DNA from 3 places in the Bradyrhizobium sp. 482_C4_N1_8 genome. Region 3 is predicted to be linked to each of the others. Evidence: predicted binding sites of a transcription regulator. Region 3 holds the regulator's gene; each other region holds the start of a gene.

Region 1 (7,351 bases), 4.3 Mb from region 3:
GCGAGAAGCTGCAGAAGTCGGACGGCGTGATCTTCGTCACCCCCGAATACAACCGCGCCATCCCGGGCGTACTCAAGAACGCCATCGACGTCGCTTCGCGCCCCTATGGCAAGAGCTCGTTCAACGGCAAGCCGGTCGGCATCATCTCGAACTCGCCGGGCCCGCTCGGCGGCGTCAGCGCCGCCAAGACGCTGCAGAACATCCTGCCGGGCATTGCCGGCCCGATCCTGCAGCAGCCCGAGACCTATCTGAACGCGGTCGGCGATGCCTTCGATGCGGAGGGGAACCTGACCAAGGAATCTCTGAAGCCCGTACTCCAGGCCTATATCGACGCGTTTGCCGCGCACGTGGCCAAGCACCACGGCTGAGGTCTTTCTTCGTCATGGCCGGGCTTGTCCCGGCCATCAACGTCTTGGCTCGTGGTGACGAAGAAAGTGGATGCCCGGCACAAGGCCGGGCATGACAGCTGGGGGCATGGATTGGAACGCGAAGGGGGAGGCGATTAGCACTCCCTTAACCAACCTGCCGCATCTTCCCAAGATGGTCTCCCGCGCGCGCCTGAAATCGATCCTGACCGGCCTTGCCCTCTATGCGATGGCGGCCGCTATCGTCGGCTATTTCGGCGTCAACGCCTACACCGGCAAATACGGTCTCAACGCCCGCCAGGAGCTCGACCAGGAGATCATCGCGCTGACGAGTGAGCTGGCCCAGCTCAAGCGCGAGCGCGCGAAGAGCGAGCAGCGCGTGTCGCTGCTGCGGACGTCGCGGATCGACCCTGACATGCTGGACGAGCGGGCGCGCTATCAGCTCGACTATGTCAATCCGCACGATCTCGTTCGGATGATCCCGGCGAAGTAGCGCTTTTCGCTGCATTCGAAACCGGCATCGAAAGCCGCTGCCGAAATCCCGCAACCGTGTAGCAATTCTACCGAAAGTCTTAGGCTTGGAACCGGGCTGCCGCCTTGACGGCAACGCAGCAACGGCCCCATGGCTTCTGCCGCCGTCTGCCTGAGTTGACGCAGATCAACCGGGCCATGCCGGCGCAGCCTAGACTGCCACCCGGAGGAAACAGTGATGAATGGGCCAATGTCCCGGCATCACGCGGCCCGCGTCGAGGCCGCCATTGCGTCAGGCCAGGCCGCGCGCTCCGCGCTGGTGGCCTCATGGCGCCGTTCGTCCCGATTGCATCATCTCGATCCCGCCGGTCGCAGCGCGCCGATGCGGCTGAGTGATGTCGAGTTGCGGCAGGCGCGCGAGCGTGTCGCGCCGCTGCTCGCCGCCGCGCAAGGCGCGATGGACCGGCTCTATCAGGCGGTCGGCGCGAGCGGCTGCTGCGTGCTGCTCGCCGACGGCGCGGGCGTGCCGGTCGACCGCCGCGGCACAGCGGTGGACGATGCGACGTTCCAATCCTGGGGCCTGTGGACCGGCGCGCTCTGGAGCGAGGATCATGAAGGCACCAACGGCATCGGCACCTGCGTCGTCGAGCAGCGCCCGCTGACGATCGACCGCGACCAGCATTTCTTCACCCGCAACACGCTTCTGAGCTGCACCGCCGTTCCGATCTACGACCACGAGGCGGCGTTTGCGGGCGTGCTCGACGTCTCCTCCTGCCGCGCCGACCGGACCGATGCGTTTTCCAATCTGATCGCGCTCGCGGCAGGTGAGGCGGCGAGGCGCATCGAGGCTGATCTGTTTCGCCGCGCCTTCGCCCATGCCCGCATCGTGCTGACGCAAGGCGCCGACGGCCAGGCCGGCGGCCTCGTCGCGGTCGATGCGGATGATCTCGTGATCGGCGCGACCCGGTCCGCGCGGGTGGGACTCGGGATTGCGCCCGGCCGTCCCTTGCAGCCGGTGCCCGCGGCTGACCTCCTCGGCGGCGAACCCGCGCATGACCATCTTGCCGGCGGCCAGCGCGCGGTGTTGCAGCGGGCGCTGCTGCGCGCGGACGGCAATGTTTCTGCCGCCGCCAAAGCCCTCGGCGTCAGCCGCGCCACGCTGCACAGGAAGCTGAAGCGGTTCGAGCTGAAGCACTGAGCTGCGGCTCTGTTTTTCTTCCGCGCCCACCAACTCAACCCTCATGGTGAGGAGGCCGCGAAGCGGCCGTCTCGAACCCATGCAGACCTGGCTGTGCCCGCGGCCATCCTTCGAGACGCGCGCAAGAGCGCGCTCCTCAGGATGAGGGCTGAGTGTGTGGGGGAGCTGCGTCACCTGTCGCAGAACTGCGACAGGTTACCCCAGCCATCGCTCCCGCCCGGGCTGACAGGAAAACGCTCCCGCGACATCGTCGGCGCAAGTCGTGAACACGCGACGAATTGCGCAAACAGCAAACATCGGGAGTGATCAATGAACAAGGTGGAATTCCTCGGCGTCACCCAGGTTCCCTTCGCCGAACGCTATGACAATTTCATCGGCGGCAAATTCGTCGCGCCAATCTCCGGCAAGTACTTTGACAACGCCTCGCCGGTGAACGGCCAGATCGTCTGCAAGATCGCGCGTTCCGATGCGCAGGACGTCGAGGCCGCGCTTGATGCGGCGCACGCCGCCAAGGGCGCCTGGGGACGCACCAGCGTCGCCGAGCGCGCCGCGATCCTGAACCGTATCGCCGACCGGATGGAAGAGAATCTGGAGCGCCTTGCGATTGCCGAGACCTGGGACAACGGTAAGCCGATCCGCGAGACCCGCGCCGCCGACCTGCCACTCGCGATCGATCATTTCCGCTATTTTGCCGGCGTGGTGCGCGCACAGGAAGGCTCAATCGGCGAGATCGACCACGACACCATCGCCTATCATTTCCACGAACCGCTCGGCGTGGTCGGCCAGATCATCCCCTGGAACTTCCCGCTGCTGATGGCCTGCTGGAAGCTCGCGCCGGCGCTTGCCGCCGGCAATTGCGTCGTGCTCAAGCCGGCCGAGCAGACGCCGGCCTCGATCATGGTCTGGGCCGAGATCATCGGCGATCTCCTGCCGCCCGGCGTCCTCAACATCGTCAATGGCTTTGGCCTCGAAGCCGGCAAGCCGCTCGCGTCCAGCCCGCGGATCGCGAAAATCGCCTTCACCGGCGAGACCACGACCGGCCGGCTCATCATGCAATATGCCAGCCAGAACCTGATCCCGGTCACGCTCGAGCTCGGCGGCAAGTCGCCGAACATCTTCTTCAACGACGTCACCGCCGAGGACGACGACTTCTTCGACAAGGCGATCGAAGGTTTTGTGATGTTTGCGCTGAACCAGGGCGAGGTCTGCACCTGTCCGAGCCGGGCGATTGTCCACGCCGACATCTACGACCGCTTCATGGAGCGGGCGCTGAAGCGCGTCGCCGCGATCAAGCAGGGCGACCCGCGTGCGGCCGACACCATGATCGGCGCGCAGGCATCTAGCGAGCAGCTCGCCAAGATCCTCTCCTATATCGACATCGGCAAGCAGGAGGGCGCCAAGGTGCTGGCCGGCGGCGGTCGTGCCGAGCTCGGCGGCGATCTTTCCGGCGGCTTCTACGTCCAGCCGACGGTGTTCGAGGGCCACAACAAGATGCGAATCTTCCAGGAGGAGATTTTTGGTCCCGTCGTCTCGGTCACGACCTTCAAGACCGATGACGAAGCGCTCGCGATCGCCAACGACACGCTCTATGGCCTGGGAGCCGGCGTCTGGAGTCGCGATGCCAACCGCTGCTACCGCTTCGGCCGGGCCATCCAGGCCGGACGGGTCTGGACCAACTGCTACCATGCGTATCCTGCGCATGCCGCGTTCGGCGGCTACAAGCAGTCGGGCGTCGGTCGCGAGACCCACAAGATGATGCTCGATCACTACCAGCAGACCAAGAATCTCCTGGTCAGCTACAGCCCGAAGAAGCTTGGCTTCTTCTGATCGGGCAAGATCTGATTGGGCAATATCTGATGGGGCAGGAGAGGGCGGTGCAACCTTGCGCCGTCCTCTCCGCCGTCATCCGTCTGTCAGAGTCTTGAGACAAGACGACAGCGCCGACCGTATTCGGTTCGGCGCCCGCGGCATTCGAAGCGATGCCGGGCAAAGACGGAGGCTTGGTGATGCGGAACAGTCGTTCAGGACGGACAATGGGTGTCGCAGCGATGCTGTTCGGCGCGGCGGTGCTGCCGCTGTCGATGGCCTTTGCACAGTCCGGCGCGGCGCCAGCTGGCGCCAAGCCCTTCCTGACCGTCGATGGAAAGGCGCCACTGGTCCTTGGCCATCGCGGCCTGCCGGGCCTGGTACCTGAAGAGACCGAGGCGTCGTACGACCTCGCCGCGGCGCTCGGGACCGATGCGCTCGAAGAGGATTTGCACCTGACCAAGGATTGCGTTCTGGTCGTGCGCCATAACCCCTGGCTGAGCGACAACACCAACATTGCCGAGGTGGCGAAGACCAATGCGGCCGTCGCTGCCCGCAAGCGCACCGTGCCCGGTGTGCGCGTCAAGGCCCCGTCGGCCACCGGCGTGCCTGCCGACTACCTGACGGATCTCAGCGACCAGGCCGATCCCAAGTCGGTGCTGAAGTCGCTGATCGTGGACGGCGAGGATCATACCAACGATTGGTCGATCAGCGACTTCACCATGGCCGAGCTGAAGCAATGGATCGGCGGCACCACCTATGACGCGGCCAACGAGCGGCCGAAAGTCTTCAACGGCAAGCTCCCGATCATCAGCTTCCAGGACGTCATCGACATCGCCAAGGTCAAGAGCAAGGAGACCGGGCGGTCCATCCTCGTCTATCCCGAAACCAAGAACCCGACCTGGAACAATGCCCAGGCGATCGCCAATGGCTGCGGCGCGGCCGGCAGTCGTCCGCTCGAGGATGCCCTGATCAAGATCATCGGGGATAACGGCCTCAATACCAAGGACGCTCCCATCCTGGTCCAGAGCTTCGAACCCGGCAGCCTGAAATATATGCGCAGCCACGGCCTCCAGACGCGGCAGGTCCAACTCGTCGACGGCAACGGAATCGACTTCAAAACCGGCAAGGTTCTCCTCAACAACATCACGAATTCGCGCCCGTTCGACTGGACGGTTGCGGGCGATGCGCGCTTGTACGATGCGATGCTGACGCCCGAGGGGCTTGCCGAGATCAAGACCTACGCCGACGGCATCGGTCCGTGGAAGGCCTATATCGTTCCGCTCAAGATCGCGCCGTGGAAGGACAGCAACGCCGATGGCACGCCCTACAAGGGATCGACGCCGGAGGCCTCGACGCAGGACGCGACCAGCCTTGTCGCGGACGCGCACAAGCTCGGTCTTTTCGTCCATGTCTTCACGTTTCGGAACGAGAAGAAGTATCTTGCCGCCGACTATCGCGGCGACCCGAGCCTTGAATATCTCAAATTCTACCGGCTCGGCGTCGATGGGGTCTTCAGCGACTTCACGCATACCGGCGTTGCCGCCCGTGCGGCGTATTTGCGCGAGTTGGGCTGGTAAGGCTGGCACGGCGAATCGGACGCGCGTGGGATTTCGGATACAAAACGGCGCGTCCGATTTCTCTGCGTTGGCTGCCCACGTTCCCTTCGCTGACCGGTGAGCTAAAGTTGCCCGATCGGCGGCAAAGGTTTTGCAAAGTTTCGGCCACGTTGCAGTGCGGCATAATGAAAGTCGCGCCATGCCGCCGCGGTCCTTTCCAAGGGCGTTTGACTTGGGTTAGAGAGGGCTGAAGTTTTCTCTGACCCGGAATTCCCATGGCCGCACCCAAGAAAGCCGCCGCAAGCACTCCACAGGACAAGACCGACGGCGGTTCGCCCCCGGAATTCACCAGAGAGCAGGAGCTCAAAGCGCTCCGCGACATGCTCCTGATCCGGCGGTTCGAGGAAAAGGCCGGCCAGCTCTACGGCATGGGCGCGATCGGCGGCTTCTGCCACCTCTATATCGGCCAGGAAGCCGTGGTGGTCGGCATGCAGATGGCCCTGAAGCAGGGCGATCAGGTCATCACCGGCTATCGCGATCACGGTCATATGCTTGCCACCGGCATGGAGGCCAACGGCGTCATGGCCGAGCTCACCGGCCGGCGCGGTGGCTATTCCAAGGGCAAGGGCGGCTCCATGCACATGTTCAGCAAGGAGAAGCACTTCTACGGCGGCCACGGCATCGTCGGCGCCCAGGTCTCGCTCGGCACGGGTCTGGCCTTCGCCAACCACTATCGTGGTAACGACAATGTCAGCGTCACCTATTTCGGCGACGGCGCGGCCAACCAGGGCCAGGTCTATGAGAGCTTCAACATGGCGGAGCTCTGGAAGCTGCCGGTGATCTACGTCATCGAGAACAACCGCTACGCCATGGGCACCTCGGTGTCGCGCGCTTCGGCGCAGCAGGATTTCTCCAAGCGCGGTGCGTCCTTCAACATCCCCGGGATGCAGGTCGACGGCATGGACGTCCGCGCCGTGAAGGCCGCGGGCGAGGAGGCGGCGGCCTGGTGCCGCGCCGGCAAGGGCCCCTTCATCCTGGAGATGCAGACCTACCGCTATCGCGGCCACTCGATGTCCGACCCCGCCAAATACAGAACGCGCGAAGAGGTCGAAAAAGTCCGCCACGACCAGGACCCGATCGAGCAGGTGCGCAACCGCCTGCTCGCAGCCAAGGTGAGCGAGGCCGATCTCAAGGCGATCGACGCCGAGGTCCGCGACATCGTCAATGCGTCCGCCGACTTCGCCCAGCATGATCCCGAGCCGGATGCCGCCGAGCTCTGGACCGACATTTATCGCTGAACGCGCGCAAGCTTTCTTTTGGAGTCGATATGCCAATTCAAGTGCTGATGCCCGCGTTGTCACCCACGATGGAGAAGGGCAACCTTGCCAAGTGGCTGAAGAAAGAGGGCGAGACGATCAAGTCTGGCGACGTCATCGCCGAGATCGAGACCGACAAGGCGACCATGGAGGTCGAGGCGACCGATGAAGGTACGCTCGGCAAGATCCTGATCCCCGAGGGCACCGCCGACGTTGCCGTCAACACGCCGATCGCGACCATCCTCGCCGATGGCGAGACGGCCGCCGATCTCGCCAAGGCGCCGGCCGCGCCCGTGCCGAGCGTCGCGCAGGAAGTCGCCGAATCCCGCTCGCCGGTCGGCGAAGGCAAGCCGATGATCTCGGCGCCGAAGGCTGCGGCTGCCCCTCAGGCCGTTGCCGAACCCGATCCCGAAGTGCCCGCCGGCACCGCGATGGTGACGCAGACCATCCGCGAAGCGTTGCGCGACGCCATGGCCGAAGAAATGCGCCGCGACGCCGACGTCTTCGTGATGGGCGAGGAAGTCGCTGAATATCAGGGCGCCTACAAAGTGACCCAGGGCCTGTTGCAGGAATTCGGCGCCAAGCGCGTCATCGACACGCCGATCACCGAGCACGGCTTTGCCGGCATCGGCGTCG
Region 2 (7,351 bases), 170 kb from region 3:
CCGCGCCGGTGCCGATGTTGCGGCCGGGCAGCACGATCGCGCCATGGCCGATCCAGACGTCGTGGCCGATATGAACGTGATGCTGGCGCCGCCAGTCGAAGAACTCGGTGTCGTCGCTCTCGCCTTCGAAGTAGGCGCTGGAACGATAGGTGAAATGCGCCTGCGTGGCGCGATGCATCGGATGATTGCCGGGATTGATGCGCGTCATCGCCGCGATCGAGCAGAATTTTCCGATCGTGGTGTAGGTGATCTGGGCGTCGTTCACGACATAGGAGTAATCGCCCATCGTGACTTCAGTGAGGATCGTGCGCGCACCGACCTCGGTATAGGTGCCGAGCCTGGTCTCATGCAGCTTCGCCGAAGGGTCGATGGTCGGTTGAACCGAGAGCGTTTTGCCGGCCATGCTACATCCGATAGGTCGAGGGCGGGCGTACCTCTTCGAGTGCCCTGATGACAACGTCATGACGATGCGATGACAGGGGAAGAGGTGTGTAGGATCGCCGCAGCGCGATCCGCGTGTCACACAAGTGTCAAGTGCCGGCGCTAGCGGTGGCAGCCAGCTACTCTGGAGCCCTCTATGCTGGTGGTTGAAGGTCTGACGTGCCGCTTCGGCGCAAAAGCCGCGGTGGACGACGCTTCGTTTCAAATCTCCCCCGGCGGCTTCGTCGGTGTGATCGGGCGCTCCGGCGCCGGCAAGTCGACCATGCTGCGCATGATCAATCGCCTGGCGACGCCGACGCAGGGCCGCATCCTGTTCGACGGCCTCGACGTCACCGCGTTGCGCGGCAAGGAATTGCGGCAGTGGCGGGCGCGCTCGGCGATGATTTTCCAGCAGTTCAACCTCGTCGGCCGGCTCGATGTGCTCACCAACGTGCTGATGGGGCGCCTCGCGACGATGCCGGCCTGGCGCTCGCTGACGCAGACCTGGCCCGAGCACGACAAGGCGCTGGCGATGTCGGCGCTCGAACAGTTCGATATCGCCTCACTCGCCGCCCAGCGCGCCGACCAGCTCTCCGGCGGCCAGCAGCAGCGTGTTGCGATCGCCCGCGCACTGGTGCAGCAGCCCGACATCATCCTCGCCGACGAGCCGATCGCCTCGCTCGACCCGCGCAACACCAAGATCGTGATGGATGCGCTGCTGCGCATCAACAAGCATTTCGGCATCACCGTGCTCTGCAACCTGCATTCGCTCGATCTGGCGCGCAGCTATTGCGATCGCCTGATCGGCATGGCGCAGGGGCGCGTGGTGTTCGACGGCGCGCCTGCCGAATTGACCGACGACGTCGCGCGCGAGCTCTACGATCTCGAAGCCTCCGACGTCATGGGCGGAATGCCCGTGCCGGTGCCTGAGGGTGTGCCGGCGCTCGGAACGGCCGCGGCTGCCTGAGCTGCGCCTGTAGTTGCCAATTTTTGCGTCAACCGACCCCAACCGATGAAGAGGGTATCATGATCACTCGCAGACTGGTTCTTGCCGGCGCCGCCGCGCTCGCGTTCACGACTTCGGCCTCCGCCGACGACTGGAAAGCCAAATACCCCGAACTGACCTTCGCGGTCATTCCGGCGGAAAACGCCTCGGGCGTGACCGAGCGCTGGGCGCCGTTCATGAACTATCTCTCCAAGGAATTGGGCGTGAAGGTCACGCTGCGCATCGCCAACGACTACGCCGCCGTCATCGAGGGCCAGCGCGCCGGCAACATTTATATCGCCAGCTACGGCTCGGCGTCATTCGCCCGCGCCCGCCTGACCGGCGTCAAGACCGATGCCTTCGCCAACGACATCAACGCCGACGGTTCGACCGGCTACTACTCTGTGTTCTTCGTCAAGGCGAGCAGCCCCTACAAGAGCGTCGACCAGCTCAAGGGCAAGAACCTCGGCCTCGTCGATCCGAACTCGACCTCCGGCAACAACGTGCCGCGCTTCGAGCTCGACAAGATGGGCATCACGGATGCCGACACCTATTTCAGCAAGGTCGTCTTCACCGGCAGCCACGAGAACGCGATCCTGGCGCTGGCGCAGGGCACGGTCGACGTTGCGGCCAACCAGTGGACCAGCGATGACGATTCCACGCTGGCGCAGATGCTGACCAAGGGCATGCTGAAGAATGCCGACGGCTCGCCGATGAAGAAGGACGATTTCCGCATCATCCACAAGTCGGCGCCGATCATCAACGGCCCCTACGCCTACAATTCCGACCTGCCGGAAGATGCCAAGGCGGCGATCGCCAAGGCGTTCTTCGACGCGCCGGCCAAGGACAAGGCGGCCTTCGATCGCCTCCAGGACGGCCAGAAGAAGGGTTTTCATCCCGCCACCACCAAGGACTGGGATGGCACGATCGAGCTGATCAAGTTCGTCGATGCACTGCGTAAGAAGAAGGCGTCCTGAGTTTCGGGACGATAGCACTGGAGCCGGGTCGATGGACCCGGCTCTTTCTCTTTGATCGACTACCTTCCCTGGCCAGATGACCGTCGCGGTTTCGATCCTCCCCGAGCAGCAGCTCGCCGTGCTCAACGCGGCCTATCGCCAGGCGGTCGCGCGCAAGCGGCTCCGACTCCTTTTGGGGCTGGTGATCTTTGCCGCAGCGCTGTTTCTTGCCGCGATCGGCGCGGAAGTGAACCTGCGCACCTTCTTTGCCCATTTCGGCAATTTCATCAGCTATTTCGACCGCATCCTCACGCTCGATAGCGGCCAGCGGGTCTGGACCGATGCCGGCGAGTGGCTGTGGGGCTGGCGCAAATGGCTGAAGATGCTGGGCGAGACGCTGCTGATCTCCTACGTCGGCACGCTGATCGGCGCGACCTTGGCCTTCGCCTTGAATTTCTTCGCGGCTGAGAACACCTCACCGTCGCCCTGGCTGCGCTTCGTGGTGCGTCGCCTGCTCGAATTCGCCCGCACCGTGCCGGGCATCGTCTTCGCGCTGATCTTCGTGATTGCCTTCGGGCTCGGGCCGATGGCCGGCGTGCTCGCGATCGCGATCCACTCCACCGGCGCGCTCGGCAAACTGTTCTCCGAGATCGTCGAGAATGCCGACATGAAGCCGGTCGAGGGCATCCGTTCGACCGGCGCGAGCTGGCTCTCCTGCATGCGCTTTGCGATCGTGCCGCAGGTGACGGCGGGGTATGCCAGCTACGCGCTGCTGCGCTTCGAGATCAACGTCCGTGAAGCCTCCGTCATGGGCTTCGTCGGCGCCGGCGGCATCGGCCAGGAGCTCGTCGTCGCCATCCGCAAGTTCTATTACTCCGACGTCAGTGCCATCCTGCTCACCATCATCATCACGGTCTTCATCATCGACATCACTACGGGCTGGCTACGCGGCCGTCTGTTCGGCAAGGAGGCACGGACGTGACGAGACCGCAGGAGGTCGACACGCGAGAGCTTCGCGCGCGCTACCCCGATGTGTTCGATCGCCCCGCCTCGGCGCGGCTCGCGATGCCGGCGATGATCGTCGCGGCGTTTGCGATCCTGGTTTACGGCCTCGTCGATCTCGACTTCTCGCCGTCGCGATTCTTCGCAGGGCTGAGCCAGCTCGGCTGGATCGGCCTGATGATGATCCCGCCCGATCCGGGCTCTTCGCTGCCGGTCTATCTGAAAGCGCTGGGTGAGACGCTGTCGATCGCGCTGCTCGGCACGACGCTCGCCGCGCTGTTCGCGCTTCCGGTCAGCCTGCTGGCCGCGCGCAACGTCATACCTTCGCAGATCCTGCGTTTTCCGGTCCGCCGTTTCCTGGATTCGATCCGCGGCGTCGACACCCTGATCTGGGCGCTGGTGTGGATTAACGTCGTCGGGCTTGGTCCGTTCGCCGGCGTGCTCGCCATCGCCGTGTCGGATTTCGGCGCGTTCGGCAAACTGTTCTCGGAGGCGATCGAGGGCGCCGACCAGAAGCAGGTCGAAGGCGTCCGCGCCTCCGGCGGCAGTGCTTTGCACGAAATCCGCTTCGGCCTGCTGCCGCAGGTGCTGCCCGTGATCGCCGGCCAGGTGCTCTATTTCATCGAATCCAACACGCGCTCGGCCACCATCATCGGCATCGTCGGCGCCGGCGGCATCGGCCTCCAACTCGCCGAGCAGATCCGCGTGCTGGAATGGCAGCGGGTGTCGTTCCTGATCCTGATGATTCTGGTCGCCGTCGCCGCGATCGATTTTATTTCGAGCAAGTTGCGGTTTGCGATCATTGGGCGGCGAGCTGTCGCCTGATCGCCGGCGCCGTAGGGTGGGCAAAGCGAAGCGTGCCCACCACTTCTGCTTAGATATCGGGGAGAGATGGTGGGCACGGCGCAAGTGCGCCTTTGCCCACCCTACGAGCCCTGCGTGGTCGCCCGCTCACCCGTTCTCCACCAGAAACTCCACCCGCTCCGCTGCAAAGCGCGAGTGCTTGGTCACCAGCGGCTTGCCGGCGAGATCGTGGTCGGTCGCGTCGACCACCAGGATCGGCCGTCCCAGCGGCAGATCGAGCCGCGCGGCATCGGTTGCGTCCACGATGCCGGCGGTGATCCGGGTCGCGCCGCGGCTGTAGTCGCGGACGCCGTAATGCTCGAGCAGTTTCGTCATCGAGCGCGTCGCGGCGAATACCTCACCCGCGCCCGGAAACAATTCCGCTGACAGCCAGGTGGTGGAGACGCAGATCGGCGTGCGGTCGGCGAGGCGGATCGCCTCGATCCGCACCAGCGGCGCGCCGGCCTTCAATCCCAGTTCGCGCGCCAGTTCGCGGGTCGCGACGTCGTCGGACGCCTCGATCAGCCGGCCATGCGGTTCGCGGCCGTCGGCGCCGACGATCTCGGAGAAGCGGGTGCGCGAGCGCAAGGGATAAGCGAGGCGCTGCGCCTCGACATAGGTTCCGCTGCCGCGTTCGGCGCGCACGATGCCGCGCTCGGCAAGTGCGGCCAGCGCGCGCCGCACGGTGTGGCGGTTCACGCGATAGGTCTCGGCGATCTCCATCTCGCCCGGCAGCTTGTCGCCGGCTGCAAAGCGGCCGTCGGCGATGCCGCGCTCGATGCCGTCGGCAACGAGGCGCCACAGCGCGACGCCCGAAGAGGCTGTGTCCTGCATGCTCATGTCGCCGAGAAGCCTACTTCAGAAATCACACGTTTGTCACGAAACAGTCATGGCGCTTCCGTATCAAGTTGTCTATTATCATAGACAACTTGGATTCGGCAAGTTCTGTCAAAAGCTCGGTGGATTGGGTGACCCAGCACAACAACCAGCAAGTCCAGCGCAAGGCCGCGATGGCCGTGCTGGCGCACGCGGAGGCGGGCGAGATCGCCGCTCGCCTCCGCGCTCTCGCCCTGCCGGCGCATCAGGAGCTACGCGCGCCGGAAAACGGTCTCGTCATGCTGCGCGGCCGGGTCGGCGGCGACGGCGCGCCGTTCAATCTCGGTGAAGCCACGGTGTCTCGCGCAGCGGTCCGGCTCGCGAGCGGCGAGGTCGGCTTCGGCTACACGCTGGGGCGCGATGGCGAAAAGGCGCGGCTGATCGCGCTCTGCGACGCGCTGGCGCAGTCCAGTGATTTCGGTGAGGCGGTGGAGCGTGACGTTATCGCGCCGTTGCGCGAGCAGCTTATGATCCAGCGCAAGCAGGCGGCGGCCGAGACCGCCGCGACGAAGGTTGATTTCTACACCATGGTGCGCGGTGAGGGGTGAGGCCATGACCACGATTGCGGAACTGCCGCCGGGTTTCGTCGACAAGGTCTTGTCGGCGCAATCGACCTTTCGTTCCGTGATGGACGCGATGGCGCGACCGGGCTCGGTCCAGCGCATCGTGCCGATGGCGGGAGCGCCCGCGCCAACGATGCGCGGCACTGCCGCGATCGCGCTGACGCTGTTCGATCACGACACGCCGCTCTGGCTCGATGAGCGGATGACGGAGCGATCGGACGTGGTGAAATGGCTCAAGTTCCACACCGGCGCGCCGGTGGTGCAGGACTCCTCGATCGCGAGTTTCGCGCTGATCAGTGACGGTGCGGCGCTGCCGTCGCTCGAGCGCTTCGCACTGGGCACGAACGAGTATCCGGATCGTTCGACCACGGTGATCCTTCAGGTCGAGAGCCTGAATTCGGGGCGCAGTTTCGAACTGCGTGGCCCCGGCATCGACGGTGTCGCGACGCTTCAGGCCTCGATCAGGCCTTTCGACCTGTTCGAACGGCTGCAGTTCAACGAGGCGCTGTTTCCGCGCGGCATCGATTTGGTGCTGGTCGCCGATGATGCCGTGGTTGCGATCCCGCGCACCACGCGTGTCGTGAACAAGGGAAGCTAGTCGCATGTATGTCGCAGTCAAAGGCGGCGAGCGCGCCATCGAGAACGCCCATCGCCTGCTCGCCAATGCGCGGCGTGGCGACCAGAGCATTTCCGAAGTCACGCTGGATCAGATCTCGGAGCAGCTTGGCCTCGCCGTGGACCGCGTCATGAGCGAAGGGTCGCTCTACGACCGCGAGCTCGCGGCGCTCGCGATCAAGCAGGCGCGCGGGGATCTGATCGAGGCGATCTTCCTGGTCCGCGCCTTCCGCGCCACCCTGCCGCGCTTCGGCGCCAGCGAGCCGGTCGACACCGGCGCGATGCGCGTGCAGCGGCGGGTGTCGGCGACCTTCAAGGATATTCCCGGCGGCCAGATCCTCGGGCCTACCTTCGACTACACGCACCGCCTGCTCGATCCCTCGCTTGGCCAGGGCTTCGTGCCTGAAGTGCCGGCGACGGCCGAAGCTTCGACGGCGCCCACGCCGCGTGTGACCGACATTCTGGGCCGCGACGGGCTGATCGAATCCTCGCCGCGGGCCGAAGACGGCGCCAGCGTCGGCGACCTCACGCGCGAACCGCTGAACTTCCCGGCCGATCGCGACCTGCGCCTGCAAAACCTCGCGCGCGGTGACGAAGGCTTTCTGCTGGCCATGGGTTACTCCACCCAGCGCGGTTACGGCCGCAACCATCCCTTCGTCGGCGAGATCCGCTTCGGCGAGGTCGAGGTCGAATTTTTCGCGGAGGACGTCGGCTTCGCCGTGCCGCTCGGCTCCATCGAGCTCACCGAGTGCCAGATGGTGAATCAATTCAAGGGTTCGGCGACGGAAGCGCCGTGTTTCACCCGCGGCTATGGTCTCGCCTTCGGCCAGAGCGAGCGCAAGACCATGTCGATGGCGCTGGTCGACCGGGCGCTGCGTGCCCGCGAGCTCGGCGAAGAGGCCGTGGCCCCGGCGCAAGATGAAGAATTCGTGATGTCGCATTCGGACAACGTCCAGGCGACCGGCTTCGTCGAGCATCTGAAGCTGCCGCACTATGTCGACTTCCAGTCCGAGCTCGGGCTCCTGCGCAAGCTGCGCAAGGAATTTGCCGAGGCCAATGCGCCCGATGCCATGAAGGAGGCCGCGGAATGA
Region 3 (7,351 bases):
GTCTCAAGATCGATGCGGGTATCCAGGTCTACTTCTGCGACCCGCAAAGCCCTTGGCAGCGCGGTACTAACGAGAACACCAACGGGTTGCTGCGACAGTACTTCCCGAAAGGCACAGACCTCAGCATCCATAGCGCCGACGAGATATCCGCTGTGGCAGCGGCCCTCAATGCCCGTCCGAGAAAGACACTAGGCTGGAAAACGCCGGCGGAGGCGCTTGACGAATTGCTGTTATGAGTGAAAACAACTGGTGTTGCGACGACCGTTTGAATCCGCCCTGGATCGCCCGATCAAGTCGGGCGATGACACCGAGTGTGTGGCTTGCAACGACGGAGGATGCGACGCCTACGCGTCTTCCACGCCCGCCTCGTGCGGCGTGAACTGGTACACCGACGAGCAGAATTCGCAGGTCACGACGACCTTGTCGTCCTTGACCATCGCGGCGCGGTCGTCGGGCGAGAAGCTCTTCAGCATCGCACCAACCGCGTCGCGCGAGCAGGAGCATTGCGCCTTCAGAACCAGCGGATTGAACACGCGCACGCCGCGCTCGTGGAACAGGCGGAACAGCAGCCGCTCGCCGGAGAGTTCGGGGTCGATCAGCTCGACGTCCTCGACGGTCTCGACCAGCGAACGCGCCTCGACCCAGGCGTCGTCTTCGGCGACAGCATGCACCTCCGCGCCTTCGGGCGCATCGCCGGGATGCAAATCGGCCTGACGCGCGCGCTCGGGCGCCTTCGGCAGGAACTGCATCAGCATGCCGCCGGCGCGCCAGCGATGCTTGCCGCCGTCGTTCGAGCGCCACTCCTCGCCGACGGCTAGACGCACGCGCGTCGGGATCTGCTCGGAGCGCAGGAAGTATTCGTGGGCGGCATCTTCCAGGCTGCCACCGTCGAGCGCGACCAGACCCTGGTAGCGGCTCATGTCGGGACCCTGGTCGATGGTCATGGCGAGATGACCGTTACCGAGGAGCGTGCCGGAATCTTTTGTCTCGCCGAGGCGCTCGGCATCGTAGCGCGCATAGGCGCGCAGGCGATCCGGCGCCATGTAGTCGACGACCAGGAACGACACCGGACCGTCGGTCTGGGCCTGGAGGATGAAGCGGCCCTCGAACTTCAGCGCCGAGCCGAGCAGCGTCGTCAGCACGATGGCCTCGCCGAGCAGCTTGCCCACGGCAGCGGGATAATCGTGCTTGGTCAGGATCTCGTCGAGCGCGGGACCAAGCCGCACCAGGCGACCGCGCACGTCGAGTGCGTCGACCTCGTAAGGCAGCACGGCGTCATCGATGGGAACCGCTGATGGCGCGCGAACCGGGCCTTCAGGCCCGGTTTTCATGTCAGGGGATTGGGAAACCATGGCGCTTTATCTGGGGTCGATGGAGGAAAATGGAAGAGGGCGCGGAACGCTCCCCGGCATGCAGAAAAGATCGCACGAAAGCACGACAAACTCAGGGTCGTCCCGGGGGTGCGCAAAGCGCGAGCCCGGGACCCATAACCACAGGATTGCAATGTAACCGGCGACGACCACTCCGCGTCCTCGCCAAACAACTTCCTGTGGTTAAGGGTCCCGGATCGGCGCGCCGCTGTGCGGCGCTGGTCCGGGACGACAGCGGTGGATGCGGCCGCCAGCGCGGCCACCCGCTCCACCGTCGCGTTACTTCACCGCGTCAAAGCACCAGGCCAGAATGCCCTTCTGCGCATGCAGGCGGTTTTCGGCCTCGTCGAACACGACCGATTGCGGGCCGTCGATCACTTCGTCCGTGACTTCCTCGCCGCGATGGGCGGGCAGGCAATGCATGAACAGCGCATCGGGCTTGGCCAGCGACATCAGCTTCGAATTGACCTGATAGGGCTTGAGCACGTTGTGACGGTGCTCGCCTTCCTTGTCGCCCATCGACACCCAAGTGTCGGTGACGACGCAGTCGGCCCCCTTCACGGCAGCCTCGGGATCGGTGCCGAGCACGATCGGCGCGCCGGTGGCCTTGATGAAGTCCCGCATCACCTTTTTCGGCGCAAGCTCCGGCGGCGTCGCGACATTGAGCTTGAACTTGAAACGCTCGGCGGCATGCGCCCAGGACGCCAGCACGTTGTTGTCGTCGCCGGTCCAGGCCACCGTCCTGCCCTCGATCGGGCCGCGATGCTCTTCGTAGGTCATGAGGTCGGCCATCACCTGGCAAGGGTGCGAGCGCCGTGTCAGGCCGTTGATGACGGGCACCGTCGCATATTCCGCCAGCTCCAGCAGGGCCTCGTGATTGAGGATGCGGATCATGATGGCGTCGACATAGCGCGACAGCACGCGCGCCGTGTCGGCGATGGTCTCGCCGCGGCCGAGCTGCATCTCGGCGCCGGTCAGCATGATCGGCTCGCCACCGAGCTGGCGCATGGCGACGTCGAACGAGACGCGGGTGCGGGTGGACGGACGCTCGAAGATCATCGCCAGCGTCTTGCCTTCCAGCGGCTTCACCGGCTGGTGCGCTTTCTGCTTCGCCTTCATGGCGGAGGAGGCCGCGAGCATGCTCTTGAGCTCCGACAACGGGAGCTCGTTGATATCCAGAAAGTGCTTCGGGGACTTGCTCATCAGCTCGCCGCCCGCTTGGTCTGACTGGACGAGATCGCGGCGCAGGCGCGCTCGAGCCGCCCGACGCTGTCCTCGATTTCGGCTTCGGTGACGATCAAGGGCGGCAGGAAGCGCACGACATTGTCGCCGGCGCCGACCGTGAGCAATTTTTCGTTGCGCAACGCCGCGCCAAGATCGCCGGATGGCACCACGGCCTTGATGCCGATCAGAAGGCCTTCGCCGCGCACTTCGCTGACGATGTCGGGATAACGATCGATCACGGAGGCGAGCTTCTGCTTGAGCAGCAGCGACATCTTCTGCACGTGGTCGAAGAAGCCGGGCTTGAGCATGACGTCGAGCACGGCATTGGCAGCCGAGATCGCGAGGGGATTGCCGCCGAAGGTCGAGCCGTGCGAGCCGGGCCCCATGCCGGCAGCCGCGTCCGCGGTCGCCAGCACCGCGCCGATCGGGAAGCCACCACCGAGCGCCTTGGCCAGCGACATCACGTCAGGCGTGACGCCGGTGCGGCGATGCGCGAACAGATCGCCGGTGCGGCCCATGCCAGTCTGCACCTCGTCGAACGCGAGCAGCAGGCCCTTCTCATCGCAGAGCTGGCGCAACGCCTTCAGGAAGGCGGGCGTTGCCGAACGCACGCCGCCCTCGCCCTGGATCGGCTCGATCAGGATGCCGGCGGTCTGCGGACCGATCGCCTTCTTGACGGCTTCGATATCGCCATGCGGGACCTGGTCGAAGCCGTCCATCGGCGGGCCAAACCCTTCGAGATATTTTGCCGAACCGGTCGCGGCGAGCGTTGCCAGCGTGCGGCCGTGGAAGGCGCCTTCGAAGGTGATGATGCGGTAACGTTCCGGATGACCCTTGGAGAAGTGATGATGGCGGACCAGCTTGATCACACCTTCCAGCGCTTCGGCGCCGGAATTGCAGAAGAACACGAAGTCCGCGAAGCTTTCGTTGCACAGACGCGCGGCGAGCTTCTCGCCGTCCGGGCTCTGGAACAGGTTCGACATGTGCCAGAGTTTGGTGGCCTGCTCTTGCAACGCCTTGACCAACGCAGGATGAGCATGGCCGAGCGCATTCACCGCCACACCCGAGGTGAAATCGAGATAGCGATCGCCATTGGTCGCAATCAGCCAGCAGCCTTCACCGCGCTCGAAACCGAGGTCGGACCTGGCGAAAACGGGGAGCAAATGCGGCGCTGCGCTGTTAGTCATGACGATCACTTGAATGTTGCGGACGGTGTGAGCGTGCATTGCGCAACGCACCATTGACCGGCCCGGAAAACGAAACGTGCCGCCTTTTAAGGGCGGCACGCCTGACTATCTTATGCCTGGTGAAACCGGTGTCAATGCCGCCCGGAAAGCCTCGCGAAACGCAGAATCCGTAGTCTTGCGGTGGCGATTTTGCGTATTTCCGCCACGGAACATGTGGAAGCGAGTCGGCGGACTCTTGCGCGTGAGTCACGCCATATTGTAGCGTTTGGCTTGTCAGATACGACATCTCGTGCAGCAGTTCTGATCCTCTAAGTCCTCATGTACCGGCGTAAGCGTTCGGGCGCATCTGGTGCGCCCGGCGAGCCTTAAGGGATTCTGGCGGCACGGGTTTTTCGAAGCTTAGGCATTCGCCGTGCGGCCGCCAGGATGGCAGGCGCCGGCGAAGGAAAGGGTGCAATGACCGTTTTGACCTGGTCGGATGATCGCGTCGAGCAGCTGAAAAAGCTCTGGGAGGCCGGACTTTCGGCCAGCCAGATCGCCGCTGAACTCGGCAATGTGACCCGCAATGCCGTAATCGGCAAAGTGCACCGGCTCGGCCTGTCGGGCCGCGCCAAGAGCCCTTCATCGGCAGCGCCGCGGCCGCGCAAGGCGCGCCCCGCCCAGCACATGATGCGGGTGACACGCCCGATCGCGCGCGGCAACACCGCGCTGGCGCAGGCCTTCGAAGTCGAGGTCGAGGCCGAACCGGTCACCTACGACAACGTCGTGCCGATGAGCCAGCGGCTGTCGCTGCTGGAGCTGAACGAGGCCACCTGCCACTGGCCGGTCGGCGATCCCTCGAGCCCGGATTTCTTCTTCTGCGGCGGCAAGGCGCTCTCCGGCCTGCCCTACTGCGCCCAGCACTCGCGCGTGGCGTATCAGCCCGCGGCCGATCGCCGGCGCGCGCCGGCGAAGCCGGGTCCGCGCTGAAGTCGTTCTGAGCTCAGAAAGGAGCCGTCACACGATGGCGGCTCAACAAATCCGATGTCGTCCCGGACAAGCGCGCCTCGAGCGCGCGCAGATCCGGGACCCTTAACCACCGCAAGATGTGGCTACGGGGACTCGGAGTTACCTTTTCACAAAATAACCGCTCGCTGTGGGTGTCCCGGACCCGCGCTTGCGCTTGTCCGGGACGACACCGAGAGTGTGGCCGCAGCTCACCGAGCTACGCCTGCTCCGCCTTCGCAAAGCGATCGTCCAGTGCGTAGCCCGCGCCGCGGACGGTGCGGATCGGGTCCTGCTCGCGGCCGAGATTGAGCAGCTTGCGCAGGCGGCCGATATGGACGTCGACGGTGCGCTCGTCGATGTAGATGTCACGGCCCCAGACGCTGTCGAGCAGCTGCTCGCGCGAGAACACGCGGCCGGGATGCTCCAGGAAGAACTCCAGCAGGCGATATTCGGTCGGACCGAGATCGATCGGCCGGCCCGAGCGCGCCACGCGGCGCTTGTCGCGGTCGAGCTCGATGTCGCCATAGGCGAGCACGGTGGCGAGCCGCTCGGGGCTGGCGCGCCTGAGCAGGCCCTTCACGCGTGCCAGCAGCTCCGGCACCGAGAACGGCTTGACGATGTAGTCGTCGGCGCCGGTCGCAAGGCCCCGCACCCGCTCGCTCTCCTCGCCGCGCGCGGTGAGCATGATGATCGGGAGCTGCTTGGTCTCGGGCCGGGTGCGCAGCCGCCGGCACAGCTCGATGCCGGAGAGGCCCGGCAGCATCCAGTCGAGCACGATCAAATCGGGGATGTGCTCCTTGAGGCGGGTGTCGGCGTCGTCGCCGCGCATCACCGTCTCGACGTCATAGCCGTCGCCTTCGAGGTTGTAGCGGAGAAGCTCGGTGAGAGCTTCCTCGTCCTCAACCACCATAATGCGTGCGCCCATGGTGTTCGTCGCTCCTTAAGTGTTCGGGACCGTCGTGGCGAAGGTCGTCATGTCGCCCTTCGGCCGCTTGTCGGTGATCGCCTGGCCCTCGATCATGTAGAACACGGTCTCGGCGATGTTGGTGGCGTGGTCACCGATGCGCTCGATGTTCTTGGCGCAGAACATCAGATGGATGCAGAACGAGATGTTGCGCGGATCCTCCATCATGTAGGTGAGGAGCTCGCGGAACAGCGAGGTGCAGATGGCGTCGACTTCCTCGTCGCCCTTCCACACCGCCATCGCCGCCGGCAGATCGTGCGCGGCATAGGCATCCAGCACCGACTTGACTTGTTGCTGCACGAGGTCGGTCATGTGCTCCAGACCGCGGAACAGCTTGAGCGGATGGAAATCCGTCTCCAGCGCCGCGACGCGCTTGCCCATGTTCTTGGCGAGGTCGCCGATCCGCTCGAGATCGGTCGCGACGCGCATGGCGCCGACGATCTCGCGCAGATCCACCGCCATCGGCTGGCGGCGCGCGATGGTGAGAACGGCGCGCTCCTCGATCTTCTTCTGGAGCGCGTCGAGCTCGGCGTCGATGGTCACGACGCGCTGGCCGAGCGCGACGTCGCGGCGGATAAGCGCGTCGACGGAATCGACGATCATGCGCTCGGCGATGCCGCCCATCTCGGCGACCAGGCGCGTGAGCTCCTGGAGGTCGGTGTCGAAGGCCTTTGCGGTATGTTCAGAACCCATGTTCCGTCTCCTCAGCCGAACCGGCCGGTGATGTAATCCTGCGTGCGCCGGTCGGTCGGCGACGTGAAGATCTTGCTGGTGTCGTCGAACTCGATCAGCTCGCCGAGATACATGAAGGCGGTCTTGTCGGAGACGCGCGCCGCCTGCTGCATGTTGTGGGTGACGATCGCGATCGTGTAGTTCTCGGACAGCTCCTGGATCAGCTCCTCGACCTTGGCGGTCGAGATCGGGTCGAGCGCCGAGCAGGGCTCGTCGAACAAGATCACCTCGGGCCGCACCGCGACCGTGCGGGCGATGCAGAGGCGCTGCTGCTGGCCGCCGGAGAGCGACAGGCCGGAGGCGTTGAGCTTGTCCTTGACCTCGTTCCACAGCGCGCCACCGCGCAGCGCCTTCTCGACGCGGTCGTCCATCTCGGACTTCGAGATCTTCTCGTAAAGGCGGATGCCGAAGGCGATGTTCTCGTAGATCGTCATCGGGAACGGCGTCGGCTTCTGGAACACCATGCCGACGCGGGCGCGCAGCAAATTGAGGTCCAGCTTGGGGTCGAGGACGTTGGTCTGGTCGAGCATGAGCTGACCGGTGACGCGCTGGCCCGGATAGAGGTCGTACATCCGATTGAAGATGCGCAGCAGGGTCGACTTGCCGCAGCCCGACGGGCCGATGAACGCCGTGACGCGGTTGGTGCCGAGCGCCAGATTGATGTTCTTCAGCGCGTGGTGCTCGCCGTAATAGAAATTGAGGTTGCGCACCGTCACCTTGGCCGGAGCTTCGGGCAGCACCGGCGCCTGGGGCAAACCACCGGCCGCGCTCATCGATACGGAAAGATCACTCATTTTGCGGTCCTCTCGGCGCTCAGAATGCGCGCGCCAATATTCAGGGCAAGAACGGTCAGGGTGATGAGCAGCGCGCCGCTCCAGGCGAGCTGC

What was found. Region 3 encodes PhoB, which activates phosphate uptake and scavenging genes when phosphate is short. Its sites were predicted from a motif close to TGTCATNNANCTGTCAT; they were not measured.
Region 1: the regulator PhoB is predicted to act here: its motif matches at 3,935-3,951, upstream of AB7Z56_RS20845 (glycerophosphodiester phosphodiesterase family protein).
Region 2: the regulator PhoB is predicted to act here: its motif matches at 5,081-5,097, upstream of phnF (phosphonate metabolism transcriptional regulator PhnF).

The regions. Positions count from the first base shown of each region.
Region 1 is NZ_CP197231.1:4,361,271-4,368,621, forward strand. Features, by position in the region: gene AB7Z56_RS20825 (NADPH-dependent FMN reductase) at 1-368, shown strand, start outside; gene AB7Z56_RS20830 (FtsB family cell division protein) at 541-858, shown strand; gene AB7Z56_RS20835 (helix-turn-helix domain-containing protein) at 1,075-2,034, shown strand; gene adh (aldehyde dehydrogenase) at 2,344-3,861, shown strand; gene AB7Z56_RS20845 (glycerophosphodiester phosphodiesterase family protein) at 4,068-5,420, shown strand; gene pdhA (pyruvate dehydrogenase (acetyl-transferring) E1 component subunit alpha) at 5,675-6,697, shown strand; gene AB7Z56_RS20855 (pyruvate dehydrogenase complex E1 component subunit beta) at 6,727-7,351, shown strand, end outside.
Region 2 is NZ_CP197231.1:8,504,406-8,511,756, reverse strand. Features, by position in the region: gene AB7Z56_RS40395 (chloramphenicol acetyltransferase) at 1-403, opposite strand, end outside; gene phnC (phosphonate ABC transporter ATP-binding protein) at 578-1,387, shown strand; gene phnD (phosphonate ABC transporter substrate-binding protein) at 1,447-2,382, shown strand; gene phnE (phosphonate ABC transporter, permease protein PhnE) at 2,459-3,343, shown strand; gene phnE (phosphonate ABC transporter, permease protein PhnE) at 3,340-4,188, shown strand; gene phnF (phosphonate metabolism transcriptional regulator PhnF) at 4,315-5,046, opposite strand; gene phnG (phosphonate C-P lyase system protein PhnG) at 5,166-5,630, shown strand; gene phnH (phosphonate C-P lyase system protein PhnH) at 5,635-6,243, shown strand; gene AB7Z56_RS40355 (carbon-phosphorus lyase complex subunit PhnI) at 6,248-7,351, shown strand; gene AB7Z56_RS40350 (alpha-D-ribose 1-methylphosphonate 5-phosphate C-P-lyase PhnJ) at 7,348-7,351, shown strand, end outside.
Region 3 is NZ_CP197231.1:8,670,201-8,677,551, forward strand. Features, by position in the region: gene AB7Z56_RS41140 (IS30 family transposase) at 1-236, shown strand, start outside; gene AB7Z56_RS41145 (Hsp33 family molecular chaperone) at 345-1,352, opposite strand; gene argF (ornithine carbamoyltransferase) at 1,650-2,573, opposite strand; gene AB7Z56_RS41155 (aspartate aminotransferase family protein) at 2,573-3,781, opposite strand; gene AB7Z56_RS41160 (GcrA family cell cycle regulator) at 4,238-4,750, shown strand; gene phoB (phosphate regulon transcriptional regulator PhoB) at 4,986-5,693, opposite strand; gene phoU (phosphate signaling complex protein PhoU) at 5,709-6,425, opposite strand; gene pstB (phosphate ABC transporter ATP-binding protein PstB) at 6,437-7,258, opposite strand; gene pstA (phosphate ABC transporter permease PstA) at 7,255-7,351, opposite strand, start outside.